DNA from 3 places in the Ferdinandcohnia salidurans genome. Region 1 is predicted to be linked to each of the others. Evidence: riboswitches for the same ligand, from Rfam matches in the RefSeq annotation. Region 1 holds a riboswitch; each other region holds the start of a gene.
What was found. Region 1 has a riboswitch for S-adenosylmethionine ahead of ACFSFW_RS11910 (YezD family protein). Riboswitches for the same ligand answer to the same signal wherever they lie in the genome.
Positions count from the first base shown of each region.

Region 2: it holds a riboswitch for S-adenosylmethionine, as region 1 does, so the genes downstream of both, ACFSFW_RS08740 (O-acetylhomoserine aminocarboxypropyltransferase/cysteine synthase family protein) here and ACFSFW_RS11910 (YezD family protein) in region 1, are expected to answer to the same signal.
Region 3: it holds a riboswitch for S-adenosylmethionine, as region 1 does, so the genes downstream of both, ACFSFW_RS17140 (sugar ABC transporter substrate-binding protein) here and ACFSFW_RS11910 (YezD family protein) in region 1, are expected to answer to the same signal.

Region 1 covers NZ_JBHUEK010000018.1:157,933-164,342, reverse strand. The annotation lists gene ACFSFW_RS11925 (alpha/beta fold hydrolase) at 1-172, opposite strand, end outside; gene ACFSFW_RS11920 (LLM class flavin-dependent oxidoreductase) at 315-1,700, opposite strand; gene ssuE (NADPH-dependent FMN reductase) at 1,721-2,272, opposite strand; gene ACFSFW_RS11910 (YezD family protein) at 2,452-2,625, opposite strand; SAM riboswitch class I at 2,761-2,861, opposite strand; gene ACFSFW_RS11905 (hemerythrin domain-containing protein) at 3,340-3,855, opposite strand; gene ACFSFW_RS11900 (poly-beta-1,6-N-acetyl-D-glucosamine biosynthesis protein PgaD) at 4,238-4,684, opposite strand; gene pgaC (poly-beta-1,6-N-acetyl-D-glucosamine synthase) at 4,648-5,880, opposite strand; gene ACFSFW_RS11890 (MBL fold metallo-hydrolase) at 6,018-6,410, opposite strand, start outside.
Region 2 covers NZ_JBHUEK010000010.1:289,663-296,072, forward strand. The annotation lists gene ACFSFW_RS08705 (arsenate reductase family protein) at 134-493, shown strand; gene gcvH (glycine cleavage system protein GcvH) at 603-986, shown strand; gene ACFSFW_RS08715 (YusG family protein) at 1,132-1,377, shown strand; gene ACFSFW_RS08720 (toprim domain-containing protein) at 1,525-1,878, shown strand; gene ACFSFW_RS08725 (thioredoxin family protein) at 1,959-2,264, shown strand; gene ACFSFW_RS08730 (TerC family protein) at 2,466-3,245, shown strand; gene ACFSFW_RS08735 (MFS transporter) at 3,374-4,720, shown strand; SAM riboswitch class I at 4,912-5,014, shown strand; gene ACFSFW_RS08740 (O-acetylhomoserine aminocarboxypropyltransferase/cysteine synthase family protein) at 5,089-6,410, shown strand, end outside.
Region 3 covers NZ_JBHUEK010000025.1:571,469-577,878, forward strand. The annotation lists gene ACFSFW_RS17130 (ABC transporter permease) at 1-58, opposite strand, end outside; gene ACFSFW_RS17135 (sugar ABC transporter ATP-binding protein) at 27-1,559, opposite strand; gene ACFSFW_RS17140 (sugar ABC transporter substrate-binding protein) at 1,603-2,679, opposite strand; SAM riboswitch class I at 2,840-2,996, opposite strand; gene lipL (octanoyl-[GcvH]:protein N-octanoyltransferase) at 3,321-4,148, opposite strand; gene ACFSFW_RS17150 (CarD family transcriptional regulator) at 4,448-4,987, opposite strand; gene ACFSFW_RS17155 (MarR family winged helix-turn-helix transcriptional regulator) at 5,169-5,603, shown strand; gene pta (phosphate acetyltransferase) at 5,718-6,410, opposite strand, start outside.

The DNA of each region.
Region 1 (6,410 bases):
CTATTACGATTACCCGATTGGTTTTTGAAAAATACTCAACTTGCTTAATAAAAACCTCTGTCGTGAAAGTAAAACCTGGAACGAAAACAATAGGTTCCCCTTCGCCAACATCTTGTACAAACAATTCGACCCCCAGATCGACTTCAATATATTTCCCCTCATTAGTACTCATCATAACTCCTCCTATATTAAGCTTTTAAACACTATATTCATCTATTCAGATCTAAATTCCTTTTATATCGTGAATCAAAAAATGCCAAATAGAAAAGCCTCCGAATCGTTTCGAAGACTTAACTGATACTATTTTTCACACCTTATTTTACTGCTAGTGCCGCAGTTTTGGAGTATTGCTTTCCAGGATGATGGGCAGGCAACTGTCTCCCTTGACCAAATAGGCTATCTCTAAGTGTGTCACCTTCGTATTCTTTTCGTACTAGACCTCTTTCTTGTAATACCGGTACAACAAGCTCTATAAAATCTTTAAATGTTCCAGGTGTAATCGCGTAAGCAATGTTAAACCCATCTACTCCGGTTTCTTCCACCCAGCTTTCTAAATCATTTGCTACCTGTTCTGGGCTGCCAACAGTAACAGGACCTAGGCCGCCAATTCCAGTATATTTTTTGATCTCATCAATCGTCCAAGTTTTATCTGAATCAATTTTTGTAAAGTTCTCAACGGTCGATTGAATCGCGTCGTTTTTAACATACTTAAGATTTTCATCTGGACCATACTCTGAAAAATCTATTCCAGTCCAACCACCCAAAAGTGCTAATGCTCCTTCATAGCTTACGTGTTTTTGATATTCATTGTATTTTTCTTGCGCTTCTTCTTCTGTTCGACCAACGATTGGAGTAATACAAGCAAGTATTTTAATTTCCTCAGGTGCTCTGCCAGCCTTTATTGCCTCTTCACGCAGCTTCTTGACAGAATGCTTAGCTGCATTTTTAGTAGGTGCACCGATGAAGATTAGTTCTGCATGTTTACCAGCAAAAGCGCGCCCCTTACTAGAAGTTCCGGCTTGGTAAAGTACTGGCGTTCTTTGTGGAGACGGCTCACAAAGGTGAGCACCTGGAACCTTATAATACCTACCTTCATGGTTGATGTCGTGAACTTTACTTGGATCTGCGAAAATCCGATTCTGTTTGTCTAGTAAAACGGCATCATCCTCCCAACTTCCTTCCCATAATTTATAGCAAACTTCTAAGTATTCATTGGCAATGTCATAGCGCTCATCGTGTTTAATTTGATCTTCCAATCCCATATTCACAGCGGCACTTTTTAAATATGAAGTTACAATATTCCAGCCTACACGCCCTTTTGTTATATGATCGAGCGTCGACATCCTGCGGGCAAATGTATATGGATGCTCATGGGTAACAGATGCAGTAACTCCAAATCCTAAATGCTTCGTCACCGCTGACATTAACGGTACAACAAGGGATGGGTCGTTAACAGGCGTTTGTGTACCTTGTCGGATTGCAGCATCTCTTGAACCTTGATACACATCGTATGGCCCTAGTACGTCTGCTAGAAATATAGCATCGAATCTACCCTTTTCTAAAAGCTTCGCGAGTTCAATCCAATACTCGCTGTCTTTATAACGATGAGATTGATCCTCCGGATGTGTCCATAGGCCTGGGGATTGATGTCCCACACAATTCATATCAAACGCATTTAAATACATTCTTTTCTTAGTCATTTTTATTAGCTCCTCTTCCGTTAGTTTTTTATGGCAAAATCTTTTTTCTTATTTACTGTCTCGATAAAGTAATAAAGCTCTTTTTTCAATCTTACTAACACATCTTCATCTATTATTGGGTTGATTTCTTGTGTTTTATCGATTTGGCAATCTTGGAAGTACACTCCTTGTTGGCTTTGTCCCTTTAATGCAGCCAATAATGGTTTGAGGCTGAACTCAATCGCAAGTAAGTGGGCTGGGCTTCCACCTGTCATGATTGGTAAGACTGTTTTCTGCGCCAACACATCTTGGGGAAGCAAATCTAGGACTGCCTTCAACACCCCAGTGTAGGCTGCCTTGTATACAGGCGATCCGACAATCACTCCATCAGCCCCTTGAAGGAGTAAAGTCAGTTCCTTAAGTGCAGGACTATCAAACCTTAGATTAAAAACGTCCTGAAATGGAATATCTCTAACAGATACATGTGTGACCGAGAAACCCTCTTGTTTCAGCCTTTTTCCAACATACTGTAGGACTAAGTCCGTTCTAGAACTCTCAGACGGACTTCCTGATAAAATTACGATTTCACTCATTTTAATCATCCTTTCCTTGTGTCTTTGTTCATCTAAATGAGTTTAATTTGGGATTATTGTAGTTAAATCCCCTCTCCCGCAAGACAAAAATTGAATTAAAAAAGGCATCTTTATCTAAAACGTCTTTTATGGACGCTTTGAAAATAAAGATGCCTTTAGTTGTCTAATCGGCAAGTTATTTACTTAGTTGTGGTATGGGTTGATGTAGATTTTTGCAAGGAAAAACGCTTCTTCTCTGTTGCATCGATTTGGGTAATTTCCCCATTGTGAACCGTGATTACAATAGATCCAAAATCTAATTTCTCCAAGGTCGATAAAATATGCTTCACCTTTGATTCATCAAGCTGCGCCATACAACTCCCCCTTGTTCAAGATGTATATGATTCATTGCCATTGGTTGACCAGTATGGCAATCCGTTCTTTGGCCCAAAAAACAAAAAGCCCTCTTCATTTAAGAAGAGGGCATACGTGAATAGTTTCATACACTCTTCCTATCTTTTCAAGCTTTACGCTTGCTGGAATTGGCACAGTACAATTGTCTGTTGCCGAGGCTTCGATGGGCCAGTCCCTCCACCTCTCTGGATAAGAATAAAATGGTAATTTAGTTGTTGTTATATAAATTACACGGAATTTTTGTTTCTGTCAATCGATTTCCGCGAAAATTTTTAAAAGGTAGAAATTTTAGTTATTTCGTCATAGGGAATATCATTCGTTTAATGATTAGGAGGTTAACATACCTTCAAAATAAGGTTAATGCTAGGACTTTTGTATATACTTGGAAAAAGTAAATTCTTAATAGCTCTTTTTGATATGGGTTTTGGATGAAACTGGTAATAGCCATAGTATAAATGCTGCTTATACTATGGCGTTTGGATTATTTTGGAAAAACCCGTAGCATAAACGCTCTTTTTCTTATGACTTTTGGATGAAACCGGTAATTCCTACAGAATAAATGCTGCTTTTACCTTAACTTTTGGAAATTATAGAAAAAAATACGTTATAATTGGTAAAACCCAATAAAAAGACCTCGAATCATTAAATAATTCGGGGCCTCCGTTTATGCTATTTTATAAATCTCGAAGCAATCGTCCGAGCTTAACTTTTTCTTCAGCGGACAATATTCTTTGAGCCAATGGAAAAAGCATATTTTCTTCCTTCGCGAAGTGTTGTGTTAAGGTTGCATAAGCCTGGACTGCGTAAACTGTAATAGTTTGCGCATCAAACTCATCGATACTCTCTCCAGCTTGAAGAGCCTCATCAAGGAAATCCAGTAGATGCTGCTCTGCCTTACGATGCTCATATTCCATTGTTTCGATGGTTCGGTCCTTATCTCCAAGGCGACGGTCCATCATTGGGAACAGTCCTTCATCCTCGCGTTTCGAATGTCCCGCAAGCTCATTATTAAAAGCTAAAATCTGCTTGTATAATTCAGAAAACAATTCAAGTACTTCGGGGCCAGATTCGTATTCTATTTCTTCCGCTATCTCATAGAAACGGTCCATGTTTGCTCTCAATGACGTGTGCTCGTCCTTTAATTGTTGCAGCGGAGGACTTAGCTTCACGTTTGGATCCTCTATCAGCATTCTACTTCACCCTTTCCCCGGCCATTTGTTATCTTCCTAAAGCATACTCTAATTGTTCGAAAACTTTAGTGATAGGAATCACTACATTCGAATTCACCCCACATCATGTCCTCAAATACGCTCAGCTGATGATAGATTTAAGAGGCTAATCTACTAACTTAAAAGGTAGTTTTTAAGATATCGGACAAAGGTGGTAACTTATCGGACACGAATCAAAGTATTTAGGACACAAATCCAAAGATTTCGGATTTCCAAATATATCGGACAAAAATCACAATTTATCGGACTTAACCTACCATTGAGACGACCACACTATAAACCCTTCATTTTCAATACAATAATTGTAAAAAAATGGTGGGACACGGGACCTGTCCCTGTGACCCTACCTAACAAGATCCCGAATTGGATTTTTCTTCAGTGTAATGTCTTTTGCATTTTGCAAGGAATCATAGTCTTCTTTACTAATTAAGCCGAGTGCTAAAACCTCTTCTTCAGAGGTGGGTTGCGGATATTTTCTTCTCACCAGATGGCTAAACCTTTTTGTATTATAGTACTTCCAAAACCATAATCCTAAATAACATGCGATAAAAATAGCAAATACTGTATAAATGAATTCTCTTATTTCTATATTTGTTGTTTTAAATAACATCTTCACAACATTTAAATATTCATTATTATTGTTAAAAAGGGCGCTGATAAAAAAGAAGATGACAAATAGACAAAACATCCATATTAATAGGGAGAAAAACCCTATAATCACTTCATGAACCCAATTGCGTTTTGTTTTAATAATTAATTCATTCTGTTTCCTCTGTCTGGGCTTGTCCATGTCGCATAACCACCTTTGATTCGAGACTTAATTGCTTTCGGGAACGCAAACACAACAATAACTGCATTTAGTACCCAATAAATGACCGGATACCATGCTGCCCACAGATAGTACTTCAAAATTTGGTCATATGGGGAATCCACTTTAATTGAAATCCACAATTGAATTAAGCTTAAGAAGATCAGCGAAAATGAGGAGAAGGTGATCCAAATGAATAGCTCTTGAATGCTCGTAGCGGTAACGAAATAATAAAGTGTCACAAAAATCCAAGAGTACGACCATAATAAGCTTACCCACTGCTCGATATAAATTGGCCAAATTCTTCGGTGCTTCCAGTTCAGCAATATTCTCCAATGTCTAAGAATCACTTCTTGTCCACCTTGAGCCCATCGAATTCGTTGTTTCCATATTCCTTTAATCGTTTCAGGTACAAGCATCCAGCACAGAGCACGTGGTTCATATCGGATATCCCAAAACTTCTCCTGAAGCTTCCAAGATACTGAAATATCTTCGGTAATCATATCGCGGTCCCAAAGGCCAACGTTTACGAGAGCTTTTTTTCGAAAAGCTACTACCACACCTGATACTGTCATAATTTTACCCAATGTACGCTGAGTTCTTTTTATCGCACCTATAATCGACGCATATTCCACAATTTGCAGCCTGCTAAGTAATGTATCACGATTACGTATCCTTGGGTTACCTGTTACAGCACCTAATCTCTCACCACGATTAAAAAATTGGTGAATCAAATAATAAGGAGCATCAGGGTCCAAAATGGCATCAGAATCAATACAAATTAAATATTCCGCTTTAGAAGCATGAAGGGCAATATGTAAGGCATTGGCTTTCCCCCTATTTTCCTTACAATCAATGACTCGAAGTTCTTGATAGTGAGGGGCTAATCTATGAAGAATATCTGCTGTACGGTCAGTACTGCCGTCATTCACAACAATGATTTCTTTATGCGGATAATTCACTTTTACAATATGTTTAACTGTTTCCTCAATCGTATCTTCCTCGTTATAACACGGGATTAAAATACTTACAAAGGGCCACTCAACCTGGTCGAAATCTACCTTATTCTTTCTTTCCCGGTACCTAAAAAAGAGGCTCGCACCTGCTATCCAAAATAAGGACATAACCAAAGGATACCAAAAAATAAATTGTGAAAGAGATGCTACCAAACTCTCCATATCATCAACTCTGTTTCCTAAAAAAATTAGTAACTGTAGTCTATGTAATTCCGAATACATTTATAATGGAACAGGTCCACTGCCTAGTTTTTTCCCCCTAATAAAAAAAATGGGAGGCGATAAACGCGTCCCACACTTCATATTCTAAATTCCATTTCTTCATCTGCAATATAGAAGCCTTTTGCTTCGATTTCTTTCCTTAATGCTCCGTCTCTGTATAATACTGGGTTTGAATGATTAAGATGTGTAAAATAAATTTCCGTTTCTCCTACTAAATCCTGAAGCAACTCCATTGTCTCTGTCATTAGTGGATGGGGAACCTGTCGATAATCACGGCCGATATTCGCTAAATCCTGTGGGGAATGAAATGTGCCATCAAGGAAACAAATATCCGCCTCTTTCACCGCTTCTCGAATATCAATTTCCCATTCTTCCCATCGATCAATATCTGGAATAAATAAAACCTTTTTATTCGGTCCTTTGATCCAAAAAGCAAACGTCTCAGAAAACTCATTACGATGCGGAACGGT
Region 2 (6,410 bases), on a different contig from region 1:
GAGTTTTTTCTTTTTTTAGCAGGATAAACGGGAAATGAGTCGAAATTAATCCTTGGAATCTAGAGAATCGTTGTTATTTCAAAATTTTATATGTTAAAATATTTGGGTAGTATGTTGTAGGGGTGGTGAGAATATGGCTTTAACATTTTACTGGTATCCAAAATGTGGAACCTGTCGAAAAGCGAAAAAATGGCTTGAGGAACATCAGGTTGCTTTTGAGGAAATACATATTGTGGAGAATCCCCCATCAAAAGAGCAATTAAAAGAAATGTATCAAAACAGTGGATTGGAATTAAAGAAATTCTTCAATACAAGTGGTCAAAAATACCGCGAACTTGGATTGAAGGACAAAGTTGGTACAGCCTCCGAGGATGAATTGTTAGAACTTTTAGCCTCTGATGGAATGCTTATTAAGCGCCCACTCACTAGCGATGGTAAGAAGGTAACTGTTGGTTTTAATGAGGCGCAGTTTGAAGGCACTTGGGCAAAATAAATCGGATGAAAGACCTTAAAAAGGACTTTTACATAATCCATTTTATTGAGATCATTCATCAAAATGGACACTAATTATTTCATAATATCGAATTAATGGAGGGTACAAGATGAGCACGCCAAAAGAATTACGTTATTCTGAAGAACATGAATGGGTGAAAGTCGAAGGGGAAAAAGTACGTATTGGGATTACAGATTTTGCACAATCTGAGTTAGGTGATATCGTATTCGTTGAACTACCAGAGGTAGGCGATGAAATACAAGCAGATGAGCCATTCGGTAGTGTTGAATCTGTTAAAACGGTTTCTGAACTTTATGCACCTATCAGTGGTAAAGTAGTAGAAATAAATGAAGACCTTGATGACAGCCCAGAATTCGTAAATGAATCTCCATATGAAAAAGCATGGATGATCGTCATTGAGCCTGCAAATGCTGGTGATATTGAAAACCTAATGACAGCTGAGCAATATGAAGAAATGATAAAAGAAGACTAACATTTTTATAAAAAGAGCCGAAAACAGGAAAAAATTCCTATCGGCTCTTTTATTGTTTTCCATACTTATAAGGACAATGACAAATGGAATGAAGTTTTTCTTAATGGACACTCTAAAATTAAATACCGATGGAAGGGTGTTCGTAATGGTATTGAAACATACTCGAATTGAAGTGACTGACCGAGTGGTTGGCAAGCTTGGAGATAACGAAATGAAATTATATGTTGAGAATGAACCAATTGGAAAAATCCGATTTACAAATGAAGGGGCTCAATATGAATTAAAGCAGGGGTATGAGCAAGAGGAGAGCAAAATTTTCACATATGCTGACATACCTACTAACCCAGATATGAAATATGTAGATTGTGATGATGAAAATGGTTGGTGTTAAGACAGTGGATACCCACTGTCTTTTTTTCCCTATTGTTTCCTAATGATTCACCAAAATATAATCTTCGCTATAAAATGAAGGAAAAGCAGTTGTACACATCGAAGAAGTATATAACAGATTAATGTACACTTGAAACAAGGTGATGAAATGGTGGCTTTTGACGAATATGAAAAAGTAATCATTGTTGAGGGGAGAACAGATAAAAAGAAAGTCGAAACCGTTGTGAATGAACCTGTTGAAATTATTTGTACCAACGGAACGATCAGTATTTCCAAACTCGATGAGTTAATTGAGCATTTGTTTAATAAAGATGTTTATATTTTAGTGGATGCCGACAGAGCAGGAGATAAACTTAGAAAACAGTTTAAACGTGAATTTCCAGAAGCGCGGCATTTGTTTATCGATAAAATGTATCGCGAGGTTGCGACTGCCCCTGAACAACATATTGCAACGGTACTGCTTTCAGCAAACATTGATGTGCACGCTGAATACTTACTGTAGTGCCAAGCGTCTATCCTATACTTTTTCAATAAATATGGTAAAATAAACAACAATTAAGATGATAAAAGGTTGTCGTAAAGATGAAGGAATGGAATGAACACGAAATTGACACTCACCTTACGAACACGGGGGAGTTTTGGCTTTATTTGTTTACACCGATGTGCGGAACCTGTCAGGTAGCTTCAAAAATGATGACTGTCGTCGCTGAGTTGTTACCCTACGTAATAATCGGTAAGAGTGATCTGAATTATTTACCAAAAAAAGCAATTGAGTGGCAAATTGAAAGTGTTCCTTGTTTAATACATGTAAAAGAAGGAAAAGTTGCGCAAAAGTATTATGCCTTTCACTCAGTTCCTTACTTGGTTGAAATCTTATCAAAGAAATAAGCCCAGGAATGTTGATATCAGCATTCTTGGGTTTTTGTTTTTCAACGGGTTAATTGTCTACCCAAGGAAAATTTTAAACATATTACCTAAAACAACTCCGTTTATCGTTTTTCATTGTACTCATACTAAAGAGAGTACTATAAAAAAGGGAAAACTCATGAAATTTCTGTACGATATTTCCTAAAGTTGGGGGAGACGTTCATGGAGTCAATATGGCTTGAATATGCCTGGGCATTGTTAATCCTAATCGGCTTGGAAGGCTTATTATCAGCCGACAATGCTCTAGTGCTAGCAATCATAGCCAAACATTTACCCGAAGAACAGAAAAAAAGAGCAATCAATTACGGAATACTCATGGCTTTTGTTTTCCGTTTTGGAGCACTTTTTGCTATTTCCTTTATTGCAAACGTTTGGCAAATACAAGCGATAGGAGCAGCTTATCTTCTTTATTTAGGATTAAAGCATATCATCCAAGCAAGGTTTGGAAAAGAAAATAAGAACATTCATAAGGATGATGAAAAAGAGTCTGCTGGTAAAGGATTTTGGCCAACAGTAGGAAAGATTGCATTAGCGGATCTTGCTTTTGCTATTGATTCAATCTTAGCTGCGGTCGCTTTAGCCCTTGGTCTTCCAGACTCACCTCTTGGCAATTTCGGTGGTATGGATGGAGGGCAATTCCTTGTTATTCTTCTTGGAGGTATTGCTGGCCTCGTATTGATTAAATTTGCTGCAACTTGGTTTGTGCAACTTCTTGAGAAACGACCTGCATTGGAAACAACCGCCTATGCAATTGTAGCCTGGGTCGGTGTCAAACTTGCTGTAATTACCCTTGCTCATGAGGATATTGGTATCTTAGATCATGATTTCCCTCATAGTACTGTTTGGACAATTATCTTCTATGGAGTATTAGTTGGCATTGCACTATTTGGTTGGTTTGCACCGAGTAATAAGAAAACTTTACAAAACCGTGAAGCTTCTTAAAAATATACTCTTTCCTGTGATGAAGCGAAGGAGTGTTTCCCTTCATGTCTATAAACTGCGATAATCCAATTGGGTTATCGCAGTTCTTTTTTTTATAAATACACCATTTTTGTATTCGGTATATTGCAATTTTTTTAAAAAGTTGTATGATATTTAGGGAATCGAAATATCGTACTTATCATGGAGTTATAGGAGCACATATGAGAATTGTGACAGGATGGAAAACACAATATAAAGCATACAATCAAAACATTAAACGATTTATCCTAGCGACTGTTTTTACACAATTAGGCATGGGTATGTTCACCATCATGTATAACTTTTATGTAAGAGAGCTAGGTTACTCCGATCAAACGAATGGAACGATTATCGCAATGACAGCTTTAGCATCTGCTTTAATCCTCGTACCCGCAGGGCTAATGAGTGATAGATTTGGCAGAAAGAAAGTGATGGTACTTGGAGTTGCGATTTCTACATTTGCTTTTTTTGCTAGAAGTATTCTTGATGTTGAGCAGTTGCTTATTGCTACCGCTTTTATAACAGGCTTATCGACTGCATTTATTCAAGTATCAGGAATCCCATGGTTAGCGGAAAACTCAACATCTTCACAAAGGGTTCACCTTTTTAGTTTTCATTCAGCAATCATGATGGTCGCCCAAGTGGTAGGGAATATTGCGGGTGGAGCATTTTCTGATGCTTTTCAATTTGTCTTTCATATGAGTGGGCTTTGGAGTGTAAGAATCACACTATTAATTGCAACTATCATTTATATGGCTGGCATTTTACCAATACTTAAAATGAATGAACAGCCAAGGAAACAACCAGAGATTAAAAAAGTGGAGTCCTTTAGTCAAAAGCTACGAACAAATAAATCACAAATAAAGCTAATTGCGATGTTTGCATTTGCTCAAATGATCATAGGATTTGGTTCAGGATTAGTTATTCCATACCTAAATTTATATTTTGCAGACCGGTTTTTAGCGAGTAATACTGTAATTGGTCTCATTTTATCGTTGGGACAAGCCGCAACTGCGATCGCGATGATTATAGGACCAGCCATTGTTAGTAAGGTAGGAGAAGTTCGCGCAGTGGTGTATCTACAATTATCATCATTACCTTTCCTCTTGCTAACTGGGTATACCGAAAATCTTTACATAGCAGCGATTGCCTTTTTATTTAGACAAGCATTAATGAATGCAGGCAACCCGATTCAAGCATCTCTTGTTATGGGACGGGTGGATGATTCTATGAAAGGACTGGCCAACTCAGTTAATCAAATGGTATTTTCATTAGGCTGGGCTTTAATGGGGCCAGTATCAACCTCAATTGTGATGCTGCATGGTGCTTATTGGGGCTATGCTTATGTGTTTACAATTACGTCTGTCTTATATTTAATCGGTTCTCTCTATTTCCTATTTGTTTTTACAGGGAAATCCTTTCAAAAAGGAGAAAAACAAATCGCGAAAATATCTTAATATGTCGTATTTCCCGGGAAAAAGGAACGAATCTTGTAGCAATTACATGAATGTGTCATTTAAGGATGTCGATTTTTACAAAAAAGACAAGTAATTTGGAATATCTTGTTTTTTCTAAATATTTTCATTGACTTGTAAATGAAAAAGGGTTAACATCAAATTAATCATAAAAATACAAAACTTAATAGTTTATCTTATCACGAGTGGTGGAGGGAATGGCCCTATGAAACCCGGCAACCGGTAATTTACACGGTGCTAAATCCAACAGGCATTTTTTTGTCTGAAAGATAAGAAGAGAACCATACATACAACCTCTTCTTATCGAAGAGGTTTTTTATTTTATTTTATTATAAGAGGGAGAGATTCAAGTGAGTGAAAAACAGAAAAACTATAGACCAGAAACTATCGCGATACATGGGGGTCTTGAAGCAGATCCAGTAACCGGAGCTAGAGCAGTTCCTATCTATCAGTCAAATGCATTCAAATTTAACACAACTGAACATGCAGCAAATCTTTTTGGCTTAAAAGAAAATGGTTATATATATACTCGAATCCACAACCCTACTACTACTGTTTTTGAAGAAAGAGTTGCCCAATTAGAAGGTGGAGTTGGTGCATTAGCAGTTGCAAGTGGAATGGCAGCCATTACGACTTCAATCCTTAACATTGCAGGAGCAGGGGATGAGATTGTATCTGCTTCGACACTATATGGTGGAACGTATAATCTATTTGCTAACACTCTACCTAAATATGGAATTAAGACACATTTAGTAGATCCAAAAAATCCAGAAAATTTCCGTCAAGCCATTACACCAAATACAAAGGCGATCTTTGCTGAGACAATCGGAAACCCAAGCTTGGATATCCTTGATATTGAGGCCGTTGCTAATATTGCTCATGAAGCAGGAATTCCTCTAATTGTTGACAATACATTTGCGACACCATATTTATGTAGACCAATTGAGCATGGAGCAGACATTGTCATCCATTCTGCTACAAAGTGGTTACTAGGAAATGGAACATCCATGGGTGGAATTATTGTAGACGGTGGAAAATTTGATTGGAACTCGTCAAAATTCCCTGGATTTACTACTCCAGATCCAAGCTATCATGATTTAGTCTACGCTGAAGCATTAGGACCAGTAGCCTTTATTATAAAAGCGAGAGTTCAATTACTGCGTGATTTAGGTCCAGCTATTAGCCCTTATAATTCATTCCAATTTAACTTAGGTCTAGAAACATTACATGTTCGTATGAAGGAGCATATTGCAAATACGAAAGAAGTTGTTTCTTATCTGAAAGATCATCCTGGCGTTGAATGGGTATTGTATCCAGGTGAAGAGGACCATCCAAATAAACAACTAGCTGATAAATATTTACCAAAAGGTGCTGGATCCGTAATTGTGTTCGGTATTAAAGGTGGAAGAGAAGCTGGCGAAAAGCTAATCAATAGTGTTGAGCTTTGGTCACATGTTGCAAACGTTGGTGATGCAAAAAGTTTAATTATTCATCCTGCTAGTACTACACACCAACAATTAAGTCCAGAAGATCTAAAGGCATCTGGTGTAACAGAAGATTTAGTTCGCTTATCTGTTGGTATTGAAAATGTTGAAGATATTTTAGAAGATTTGGAGCAAGCGATTAAAGCAGCAAATGGAACAAGTTCAGCTTTATCGGTACCGACTGCATA
Region 3 (6,410 bases), on a different contig from region 1:
AGCCCATTAATAAAATTGCCCCATATTTAAACAGGAAGCTGATGATATTCCCTTTCATGTACGTCATCCTTTCCACCACTAGCATACAAAAGGATTTGATCCTGTGTTGCCTCTTCTCCTGAAAGTTCCTTTACGATTTCTCCATCATACATGACAAGAATCCGGTCTGAAATTCTTATAATCTCATCTATTTCAGAAGAAAAATAAAGAATCCCTTTCCCCTCGTCGGCGAGGGAATAAATAAGTTTGAAAATATCCTGCTTCGCACCGACATCAACCCCTTTTGTCGGCTCATCAAACAAATAGAGACCCGCATTCCGAGAAACCCATTTTCCTATCGCAACCTTTTGCTGGTTTCCTCCACTTAAATGCTCAGCCAGAGTTTCCGTATCGTTTGTTTTAATTCCCAGCAATTCAATAATGGAGCCTGCATAGCTTTTTTCAGCCTTCCGGTTCATAACTAAAAACGGTGAGAATTTTTTCAGATTGGCAAAGGATAGATTCGTAGAGATGGACTCATGAATAAACAATCCTTCCTTACGGCGCTCCTCTGAAATAAGCGCAAAACCCGCCTCAATTGCTTGTTGTGAATGAGTAAAATGATGCGATTTCCCCTTCACGATCACATCACCCTGTTCGTAAGGACGAAGGCCAAACAATGTTTTCGCAAGCTCTGTTTTTCCAGCGCCAACTAACCCAACAACCCCAACGATTTCCCCTTCAGAAACCGTAAACGAAACATCGGTAAGCTTTTCCCCATCATCAAGCCCGTTTACCTCTAAAAGAAGATCTCCCTTCACAGGTTTTCGTTTCGAAGACTGTTCTGTAAAAGTACTACCAAGCATCGTCTCAACAACCGTTTTCGGAGTCACCTCTTTTGTTGAAAAAGTGGTAATCGTCCTGCCATCACGCATAATCGTTAACCTGTCGCAGATTTCAAACACCTCTGGTAATCGGTGCGAGATAAAAACGCAACCGACTCCTTTTTCCTTCAGTGTTTTTACAATATTGAAAAGGTACTTTGTTTCCTCAATCGATAATGGTGCTGTTGGCTCGTCAAAAATGATAACCTTCGCTTCATGTGCGAGAGCTCTTGCAATCAACACCAACTGTTTTTCGGCAAGCGATAACTCTAATGCCTGTTTTGTCATGGGTATATCCGTGACATTCAAGAGCTTTAGAATCGAGGCTGCTTGTTCACGAAGCTTTCTTTTATTGATGAACAAGCTTTTTTCAGTTGAAAAGGTATCGAGTAAAATATTTTCAGCAACCGTTAGCTGAGGTACAATCGCCGTGTCGACCTCTTGATAGACAATGTGAATGCCTGATGCTTTTGCATCCTTCGGAGAACGAATCTCAATTGTTTTGTCTTCAAGGGTAATCACCCCTGTATCTAGCTCATACGCTCCTGATAGAATTTTCATCAGCGTGCTTTTTCCAGCGCCATTTGCCCCTAGCAACGCGTGAACCTCGCCCCTTTGTAACTCAAAAGAAGCATTCTCAAGTGCAATCACATTACCAAAACTTTTTGTAATTTCCTTCATTTCGAGTAAAGGCATCTACATATCCTCCTTTACAGAGGACCTCGGGAGGCCCTCTTTTTTACTCTCCAGCTTCAAGCTTTTTCAGCTCATCTGTGTAACCTTGTTCGCTTTTACCCCAGCCCTCAATATATTGGTCAAGCTCTGCAGTTGTAATTTTTTCTTCAGGAAGTGCATCCTTTGTTACGAAAACTGGCTCTAGTTTTACTCGTTCTGGTGTTTCATCACCATTTAGTTTTTGGTAGGCAAAACGAACTTGAATACGTCCGATATCTTTTGGATCAACCGCTGCAGATGCAACCCATGGGCTGTTTTCTGCCTGAATCATTTGTAAATCTTCATCACTCATGTCAATTCCATACACTTTAATATCTGTACGGCCTGCTTGTTCAATTGCACGAACAGCACCTTTTGCAAATTCATCCCACGCTGCCCACACTGCTGTAATTTGGCCTTCTTCAGGATATTGCTTTAATAGAGCTTCCATCTGTGCTTGTGTATCAAGTGCAGTGTTAGCAGTTGCTGCACCAAATGTTGCGATTTCTTTTATGCCAGAATTGTTGTCAAGAAACTCTTGATAGGCGATTTGGCGTCTTTCCATTGGAGCAAAGCCAGCCACCCAAATTTTTACGATATTTGCTTCACCGCCAGCATCTTCCGCTAATTTCTCTAGTGTCATTTGAGCCATTTGCTGGTCGCCTTGTTCAAGAACAGTAACTCCATCAACTTCTACTTCCGCATCAAACACTACAACTGGAATACCTTTTTCAACTGCTTTTTGTATAGAGCTTTGTAGGGCTTCCTTTGTTCCATGGTCAACTAAAATCGCATCAAAGCCTTGGTTTACCGCTGCATCAACGTTTGACGCCATTTTTGCTAGGTCTCCCTCAGATGTAAAAACAGTTGTTTCACCCGCGAATTTTTTCACTTGCTCTTCAACGCCTTCAATGTATTGAGCAGAAAAAGTTCCTAAGTTTTGTTGCATAATTAAAGCGATTTTTTTGTTTGCTAATGGATGATCAGAGTTTTTTACTTCTGTACTATCTGTTTTCGTCGTTTCCTCTGCTACTTTTGGTTGGCAACCAACCAATACTGCGATAATTAGTAACGCTGTGAATAATAATTTTGTTAATTTCATTGTTTTTCTCCCCTTTTTTTGTGTTTGTCATTCTATTTTTTAAATCTACTTTTACAGATTAAAAGCCATCACTCTCCTGTTTTTATGAGGCCATTTTTAACAAAAATAAAAGCCCCTTTCTCATCAGAAAGAGGCTTGAAGCATACAAAAGTCTTCGCACCTCTTATCTACCAGAAAGAAAAATCCTTCTGTTGGAATTAGCACCGTGCCTTACGGGTTATACCCGGCGATAAAAAACTCGCCCCATCTCACAATGGTATTACGGTCGGTTGCTGGGCGTCATAGGGCCAAATCCCTCAGCCTACTCTTGATAAGAGAAAATACAGCATATATTCAATTTACGCCTTGGCGTAATTGCGCCCGATTTTTCGAGCTTGCTCGAAATTTCCTTTGAAAAATCGAGGCATCCGCCGGAGGCTAACTTCATTCAACCGGGATATTAATCCCGGCTGAATGAAGTTCGATTAACTTACTTGACGAGAATCATATCACGCCCAAAAACAAAATTCAATATTTTTATTATAAAAAATATTTTAATAGTGGAAATATTTTTCGGCTAAAAAATTATGGGTAAAACGCAATTGCATCCGCACAACTCCATTTTTCCACACAAAAAAACCAGGAGAACCGTCCCCCTGGTCTTATAATGCTTTTTCGTTCCGATCAAGGACACGCACATAATTTTGCTCAAATAACGGCATTTCTTCCCCCGTTAGTTGGGAAGCGAAAATGTGCTCACTTTCTTTTTTTAGTGTTTGAAGCAGCAACAGCATGACAGTTTGTACTGTAAGGTTTGGGTCAACTAACTCCGCCAAGGAAGCCATTGTTTCTGGCTTTACATCTGGGTAAACAAATTTCGTCTCCGCACCTTGCAGGCCTATATCATAAAATTGACGAATAATGTCTGCTCGTTCTGCCCCACTTCCAGTCACACCTAAATAAATTTGTACTGCTACTCCATTACGTAAGCGGCGCTGAGAAATCCCCGCAAATTTTTTCCCATCTATACTTAAATCATAGCTTCCTGGGCAATATGATCCAATGATTTCTCGTGCAACGATATCGACTTCATAGCCCTCAAACATTTTTCGAATGAGTTCAAGCATTGTATCATAGCCGCGGTTGATATCAATCCCTTTTTCAGTCTCAGGAAAAATGAGTGAAATGTTCAACACTCCCTCATCTAATACCACTGCTAGTCCACCTGAATTCCTGACAATCGCGCGGTAGCCCAATGATTCAAGAAACTTAACCCCTTCATCCAAGAAAGGCAATTTTGTATCCTGAATACCCAGAACGATGGTTTGATGATGAACCCAGGTCCGTGCTGTAGCTGGTGATTCCCCTTTACCCACAAACGCACAAAGAGTGTCATCTATCGCAAATGATTGTAGTGCATCAAATTGATAGCCTAGACTAGATTGATCAATAATCCGCCAACTAGGCTGATATAAAAGACTTTCGGTCATAAGGCATACTCCTATAATATCAAATGCGCCATGGCGTATTTGCGCCCAGATTTTTTCGAGCTTGCTCGAAAAGTTTCCATTGAAAATCTGTGGCATCCGCCGGAGGCTTTAACTTTATTCAGTCAGAGTTTGAACGCCGACTGAATTGTATACTCTGTTTGCATTCATCCCCCACTTATAGAAGTAGGAGACTTCTGAATGAATAAAGTTAAAATACTAGATTAACGATGAGGGTCTTAAAAGAAATAAACCCCAAAAAACCAGGCTATGCCTGGTTCCTATACCGTCCTATTTTACCCTTAATTTACGTATTTAGCTACCTCATGACGTGAGGTTTTGTTCATTTTAAAGGCAATCATTTGATTGATTTTTTTCGTTACGGCCTCAACTGTTGTATCTAACGTAATGGCGAATTCTTTAAATAATATTTTTTGAATATAAAGAAGTAGTCGGCGGTCATGTTCCGACAATTTTTTATCGTTCATTTCGAGTTCATGCTTTTTACATAGCAATGTATTAAGTACTCTTGAAATTTCTTGTCTATCTCCAGACGAAGCGATCCCAGAATAAGCTTTTTGACGTTCCGAACTATTATCAATCCACTGAATTCCTGGTAGCTTAAAGGATTCTAAGAGTTCCTCTGATTCACTTTTATCAATGATTCCTTGCATTAAAATCCGGTCATTATCCACTGGGTTTTGGATTATCAACGAGTTATCGTCAATTGGGTGCATTATATAATAAGTCCGAGTCATACCACCATATGTTTTTTCACATATATCATCTATTTGGCAAATACCCACGTTCGAATAAATCACTAGATCACCTATGTTAAACATGTATCATGCTCCTATCCAATGGATTGTCAACTTAGTTGACTTTATTTAATCATACACCATAATCCAAAAAATATCAACTTGGTTGACAAAATAAACCCTCGGTCTAATTTCGTCAACTTAGTTGACAGTACCTATTAATTTTTGTATAGTAATGGCGATTATAAAATCGGGAGTGGAATTTATGGACCCTGTACTTCAACATTTAGATTTAATCGACCTCTTAAGTGAGAGACATGGTCAACTTCGAGGGATTGCTGAAAAACTATGGAACGAGTCTAGCGACATTGCGATTTCAAATTCAGAATGGTATATCATGTCGCGTATCTATAAAAGACAAACAACGATTGCGATTGTTTCTAAAAATGTCGATATAACGAGGCAAGCTACTCATAAATTTATTAAAAACTTAAAAGCAAAAGGGCTAGTCAACGTAATGGATGGTGAAAACAATAAAAAGGAAAAACGAATCGAATTAACACCCCTTGGCGAAGAGTGCTATGAGAAAAATGAGGAACTAAAAGCAACGATTGAAAAGCAAATCATAGAAAAAGTCGGGGAAGAACAAATAGTGTTACTAAAAAATGTATTAAAAAAGGATTGGGAAATTGAACATTAATTTACTGTCACTGTTTCAGAAATACTGTCACTAATGGTTATTTACTGTCACTAGCAAAAAGACACCCACCCATAAAAAATGGCCATGTCCTAAAGACATGGCCATTTCTCATTCTTACAACGCTTGCGCTGCTGTGATTAAAGCTAGCTTATAAACATCCTCTGAGTTACATCCGCGTGAAAGGTCGTTTACTGGCTGATTTAAGCCTTGTAAAATTGGACCAACCGCTTCAAAGTTTCCGAGTCGCTGTGCGATTTTATACCCAATATTACCCGCTTCAAGACTTGGGAAAACAAATACATTCGCGTCTCCCTTGATGATGGAATCCGGTGCTTTTTTCTTTGCAACAGATGGAACAAATGCCGCATCAAATTGGAATTCTCCGTCCAATACTAAGGCAGGATTCATTTCTTTTGCAATTTTGACAGCTTCCACTACCTTTTCTGTTTCAGGTGATTTTGCAGAACCTTTTGTTGAGAAGCTTAACATCGCTACTCTTGGTTCAATATCAAACATATCAGCTGTATTGGCACTCTCGATGGCAATCTCTGCTAAGTCCTGGCTATCTGGTGCAATATTAATCGCACAATCGGCAAATACATACTTCTCATCGTCACGAACCATGATAAACACACCAGACGTCTTTTTCACACCTTGCTTGGTTTTAATGATTTGAAGGGCAGGGCGAACCGTGTCTGCAGTCGAGTGTGCTGCACCACTAACTAGCCCGTGTGCTTTACCGGTATACACGAGCATGGTTCCGAAGTAGTTTTCATCCTTAAGGATCTTACGTGCATCCCCCTCAGT